One region of the Staphylococcus sp. Ze2 genome, then DNA from elsewhere that is predicted to be linked to it. Evidence: a T-box and tRNA genes for the amino acid it is inferred to sense, from the RefSeq annotation. Region 1 holds a T-box; the other holds one or more tRNA genes.
What was found. A T-box is a leader RNA that pairs with one kind of tRNA and senses whether it is charged. The one in region 1 lies ahead of serS (serine--tRNA ligase), so its partner is inferred to be a tRNA-Ser.

Region 1 (3,444 bases):
GTTAGACTTACGGTAGTCTTGTATTATTGTTACAACAGCACTTATACCATTCCATAATTTTGTGTTATATGTTAGACACCCCTTGAAGAACTCAATATTTTCAATCAGATTAACTACTTTAATAGTTAAGATTTTATGTGTTTCTTATAGTTAAATCACACTACTTTCACCCTCCCCTACCCTCTCCATATATATAAAAAAGTGCGTAGCTAATACTTTAACTACGCACTTTTTAACTATTTACATTTATTTAATAGGACGGATGACTGTTTTCCCACCCATATATGGAACTAATGCTTCTGGTATTGTTACAGAACCATCTTCATTTTGGTAATTTTCAACTATTGCAGCAAACGTACGTCCTACTGCTAAGCCACTACCATTAAGCGTATGTGCTAATTCTGGTTTAGCATTTTTATCACGTTTAAAACGAATATTTGAACGACGTGCTTGGAAATCAGTAATATTTGAACAAGAACTTATTTCTTTATATTCATTATAGCTTGGCAACCAAACTTCTAAATCATAAGTTTTACTTGAACCAAAACCAATATCACCTGTACATAAAATAACACGGCGATACGGTAAGCCTAATTCTTCTAAAATTGCTTCTGCATGCTCAGTCATCTCATCTAAAGCCTGCCATGAATCTTCTGGCTTTTCAAAACGAACCATTTCCACTTTATCGAATTGATGTAAACGGATAAGACCTCTCGTATCACGACCAGCTGATCCCGCTTCACTACGATAGCACGCTGATTGGGCAGTGAATTTAGCTGGCAATTCATCTGGTCCGATAATTTCGTTACGGTAATAATTTGTCAGTGGTACCTCTGCAGTTGGTATAGTATATAGTCCTTCTTTTTCAACTTTAAACAAGTCTTCTTCAAACTTAGGTAATTGACCAGTACCATACATTGAATCAGCGTTAACTAATTGTGGTACCATCATTTCTGCATAACCATGTTGCGTTGTATGTTTCGTAATCATATAGTTCATCAATGCTCTTTCTAATTGTGCACCTTCGCCTGTTAAGAAGACGAATCTAGCTCCAGATACTTTAGCTGCACGTTCAAAATTAACCATTTTTAATTCTTCTACTAAATCCCAATGCGCTTTTTCTTCAAAATCAAAAGTTCTTGGTGTCCCCCAACGTTTAACTTCTACATTATCTTCGTCTGTAGCTCCTTCAGGCACATCATCATGAATAATATTTGGAATACGTGATAATTTATCATTAAGATTCACATCAACTTGATTAAGTGTGTCATCTAAAACTTTAATTTCATCACCAAGTTTACGCATTGCTGCGATTGCATCATCAGCATCTTCTTTATTGCGTTTCTTCTGAGCAATTTCACCACTAACTTTATTACGTTCAGCTTTCATTTCTTCAGCTTTACTAATTAACTGACGACGCTGTTCATCTAATTCTAGCACTTCATCTACTACTGTATCTTCCATACCGCGCTTAGCTACTTTTTCTTTAACGAAATCAGGGTCATTACGAAATAACTTAATATCTAACATAACTTCATCCATCCTTTCAATTTTAAAAATTTGGGATAAACACGCAAAAAAGACCACATCCCTCTACAAGGGACGTGGTCTACGTGTTGCCACCCTATTTAACAGTCTAAAATAATTAGACTGCACTCTCACAAAAATAACGGTTAAATCCGGTTGTTCACTTATAGTAGGTAGATTCACATTAACTTTGGCTACCTGTTCACACTCCACACAGGCTCTCTGAAACCGAAAAATTAATACTACTTATCCTACGAACAATAATTTATTAAGTTAAATTAAATATAGCAAATAACATCATTTTTTTCAAGAGTGATAGTATTTATGTCGCTTATATCTCGTCCATATAAGCAACATCGCGTAAATATTGTGATACTGCTTCAATATCTTTATGAAATTGTCTATCTTCTGTGATAGATGGCACAATATGACGTAGTTCTTGATACTTTTCATACGTCTTAGGTGATAACTTATCAATGTCTTTATATTCTACGGCTTGCAGAGCAATGATTGTTTCAATAGCCAATACACGACGAGCATTTTCGATCATTTGATAACCATGTCTTGAAGCTATAGTCCCCATGGAAACATGATCTTCTTGATTAGCAGAAGACGGTATAGAATCCACACTTGCTGGATGCGCGAGTGTTTTATTTTCTGAAACAAGACTTGCTGCAGCATACTGCATAATCATTGCACCACTTTGTAATCCAGGTTGAGGACTTAAAAAGGCAGGTAGCCCATTATTTAATTGAGGATTTACCAAGCGCTCTAGGCGTCGCTCTGAAACGTTCGCTAATTCACTTACACCTAGTTTTAAAAAGTCTAAGGCAAACGCTATAGGTTGACCATGGAAATTCCCTCCTGAGATAACAAGTGTTTCATCATCTTCATCAAATATAAGTGGGTTATCATTTGCAGCATTCATTTCAAACTCTAATTTTTCCTTTACATAATTGAATACTTGGAAGCTAGCACCATGAATTTGAGGTATACAGCGCAAAGTATATGCATCTTGTACACGTATTTCACCTTGAGTAGTGGTCAATTCTGAACCTTCCAACCAATCTAACATTCTCGCCGCAACATCTATTTGTTCTTGGAAATTACGAACTTTATGTACCTTTTCATTATAGGCATCTGTAATACCATTTAAAGCTTGATGTGTAAGGGAGGCAATCCATTCCGCCTGATAACCTAAGTCTTCCGCTTCAATATAATTAATAACACCTTGAGCAGTCATGGCTTGTGTACCATTAATCAACGCAAGACCTTCTTTGGCTTGTAACTCTAATGCTTTGTGATTTAACTGATTTAAGACATACCGGCTGTCTACTTCTTCACCTTTATAAAAGACATTTCCTTCTCCTATTAGGGCCAAAGCCAAGTGCGATAGTGGCGCTAAATCACCAGAAGCACCTAATGAACCTTGTTGCGGAATAACAGGTATAATTCTTTGATTGATGTAATAAACTAGTTGTTTTACTAAATCTATGGTTGCACCAGAATGCCCTTTTAATAATGTATTCAATCTTAACACCATCATCACTAATGCCACTTCTTCTGAAAATGGTTTACCTATACCACATGCATGTGAACGAATTAAATTGACTTGTAATTGGTTGTATTCTCCTTCGTCTATACGTACATCACTAAATAAACCAAAGCCGGTTGTAATTCCATAAATTGTTTCTTTATTCTCTATAATATCTTCTACTGTTTGGCGACTCTTTTTCACACGTTCAAACGCATCCTCCGTAACTTCTACTTTATCTTCTCTATTTAAAAACTGTTTAATATCATTAATTGTTAACGTTTCTCCATTAAGTTGTAATGTCATTTCCCCATCTCCTTGTTTAGTAATTTTTTCTAATTATTTTGAGTATACGCTTACATTTTTACCCAAACAATAGCTTA
Region 2 (3,444 bases), 290 kb from region 1:
ATAACGATATCCATCATTATCTTTAAATCACGTTTGTGAGCTTCAGCAACTAGTATTTTTAAATCTTCAATTGTGCCAAATTTCTCATTTATTTTATAGTAATCACTAATATCATAACCATTATCATTCATCGGAGATTCATACACTGGCGTCAACCAAATGTAGTCTACACCTAAATACTGTAAGTAATCTAATTTTTCGATAATCCCTTGCAAATCACCTTCACCATTACCTGTCGTATCATTAAATGATTTCGGATATATTTGATAAACTACTGACTTTCTCCAATCACTTTGACTCATGGAATTACCACCTTTACTCAAATTATTTAAAGAAGAAAAACTCGCTAATGCTTTTTAGCGAGTTTAGTTGTATTGCTCTAGAACGCTTATTCTTCTACCATTTCTTTCGCTTTATCTTTACTGAATTTTGACAAGAATACCGTTAGAATTGCCGGAACCACGATCGCCAATAAGCTACACACAAGATAGATGCCCCAGTACTCGCTTTTAATTGAGATGAAAGCAGGAACACCACCGACGCCAACACTACCAAGTACGCGCGTCGCACCAATGATCGCTCCTAACACACAAGACGTCGATATCGCTGCAATAAATGGGTATTTCAATGGTAAATTGACACCAAACAATGCTGGTTCCGTCACTCCTAAGAAACCTGAAACACCAGAAGTCATTGCCAAACCTTGTTCTTTGCCCATTTTACGTCTTCTATAGACGAACCAAGCACCGAATGCGGCTGACCCCTGACAAATATTAGATATCGCCAAAATCGGCCATAAGTATGTTCCCCCAAGTTCACTACCCATAAGTTGGAAATCAACAGCCAAGAACATATGATGCAATCCAGTAATAACAAGCGGTGCGTATAATAAACCATAAATAGCGCCGCCTAACCAACCAGCATGCTCAAAGATAAACGTTACACCATTTGTTATACCGGTACCTAGCCATAACGCTACAGGACCAATAACAATAAATGCTAAGAAACCTGTTATTAGTAATGCAATTGGGCCAACGACTAACATTTTAATTGAATCATGAACATGTTTATTTAAGAATTTTTCAATTTGAGCTAAAACATATGCTGCAAGCAAAATCGGTAGCACTTGCCCTTGATAATTCAGTTGCTTAATTTCTAAACCAAAAATGTCCCACGTCGGAATATTACCTTTTGCAATGTCATACTGCGAAACAAGCTGTGGATTCATCAAAATCAAACCTAACACTAAACCAAGTATTTGACTTCCTCCGAATACACGCATACTACTCCAACCAATCAATGCCGGTAAGAATATGAAAGCTGTACTAGCGATAACGTTAATAATGTTTGAAATATCGCCTAATTGCGGAAATTGTTCAACAAGTGGCTTTGGTCCAAATAAATCTTCCATTGTGAGCAAGTTATTAATTCCCATAAGCAAACCAGCAGTTACGATAGCTGGCAAGATTGGTATAAATATATCCCCAAGTAATTTAATCAATCTTTGAATAGGATTGCCCTTCTTAGCTGCCGCCGCCTTAGCGTCATCTTTAGATGATTCACTAATCCCTGTTTCTGCTATCAGTTGCTTATAGACTTCATCTACCGTCCCCGGTCCAATAACGATTTGATATTGGTTATCCGCTTTGAACTGGCCTTTGACTAAATCGTTTTCACTCAATCGGTCTTTGTCCACTTTATCATCGTCTTTCAAGACAAGTCTCAAACGTGTAACACAGTGCGTTGCCGTGTCCAAATTATCTTTGCCCCCAACAGCTTCGACTATATCTTGCACATCTTTCTTTTTAACGGCCATGATGATCCACTCCCTTATACTTTTAACATTATAGAAATTATAACTTGTCTAGACAAGTTTTGTAAAGGCTTTCATAATAATAACGCAAAACCTTCACCTCATCACCTACACCTATAACAAACTGCATTATTAAAATTGAGAAGCAGCAATCTAACGATGTTCATAGAACCAACAACTATTTTTCTTAAACAAAATACCATATTTATTTAGCAAACACTGATAAGTACAATTCTCTAAACACCTTACTATATATAATATAGCCATTTGTAAAAAGCACATCAAAAAAAGACAAGTATTCAATACGAGATTGAATACTTGCCTCATCTATTCATTAGTCTTGGTTTTAAAAATATAATGGCGGAGGAAGAGGGATTCGAACCCCCGCGAGCCGTTAAGCCCCTGTCGGTTTTCAAGACCGATCCCTTCAGCCGAACTTGGGTATTCCTCCAAACACAGTACTCATCATATTATAGCCATTTGTAAAAGTCAATCGAAATTACAAAGTTACACTAATGTTTTTTCCTTTAAATAAGAATCTACAGAATCTGCTACCGCTCTACCCTCTTGTATCGCCCATACAACTAAGCTTTGCCCTCTTCTGGCATCGCCTGCAGCGAATATGTGTGGTTGGTTTGTTCTAAAATCTTTATTATCAGCTACAATTTTATTGCGTTCTGTTTGAATATCAAAGGCATGTGGGACCGTTGTTTCAGTACCTACAAAGCCAATTGACAGCAGTACTAAATCCGCTGGCCAATGACGCTCAGTACCATCTACAACTACCATACCTTCATCAGTTTCTTCGAGAATTTGTGTATAGACACCTTTGACATTACCAATTCTATCCACATCATAGCGCATTGTTTGCACACCATAAGCACGCGGCTCAAAACCAAAACGTGATTGATATTCCTTATGCGCATAATCCATTTTAAACACAGGCATTGCCAACGGCCAATACGTGTTCTCATCAAATTCAATTTCTTCTGGTTGTTTTGTGTATTTATTAAATTGTACGATTGATTTACAATCCTCACGCAATGCAGTAGCGACACAGTCTGCCCCTGTATCTCCTGCCCCGATTACGACCACATTTTTACCTTCAGCAGAAATAGATGGTTCTTCGATTTCACCATTTAAATATTGTCCTTGTTCTGTTAAATAATCCATCGCAAAGTGAATGCCTGATCCCATACGCCCTTCTAAAGGTAAATCTCTTGCATTTTGTGAACCGGTACATAAAATAATTGCATCATATTGCTCATTAAGCGTTTCTTTGCTAATATCCACGCCAATTTCTGTATCCGTTTCAAAATGTATACCAGATTCTTCCATTACTTTTATTCGGCGACGTACTACATCTTTATCTAATTTCATATTAGGTATACCATACATCAACAAACCACCAGCTTCGTGTGCACGCTCGTATACTGTTACGTTGTATCCTAATTTATTTAGTTCATCCGCAGCAGTTAAACCAGCTGGGCCACTGCCGACTATAGCCACTGATTCATCTTTACGATGCTCTGGTACCGTCGGCTTTACCCAACCATTTTCAAAAGCTTCATCTATAATGGTTCTTTCAATTCCTTTAATAGCAACTGATTCACGATTAATCTTCATAACAC

Region 2: it has a tRNA-Ser gene. The T-box ahead of serS (serine--tRNA ligase) is inferred to sense a tRNA for this amino acid. The anticodon was not compared.

Annotation. Positions count from the first base shown of each region.
Region 1 covers NZ_CP183486.1:308,951-312,394, reverse strand. The annotation lists gene serS (serine--tRNA ligase) at 247-1,530, opposite strand; T-box leader at 1,596-1,796, opposite strand; gene hutH (histidine ammonia-lyase) at 1,859-3,367, opposite strand.
Region 2 covers NZ_CP183486.1:16,668-20,111, forward strand. The annotation lists gene treC (alpha,alpha-phosphotrehalase) at 1-302, opposite strand, end outside; gene treP (PTS system trehalose-specific EIIBC component) at 389-1,816, opposite strand; tRNA gene ACM591_RS00075 (tRNA-Ser) at 2,172-2,264, opposite strand; gene ACM591_RS00080 (glutamate synthase subunit beta) at 2,321-3,444, opposite strand, start outside.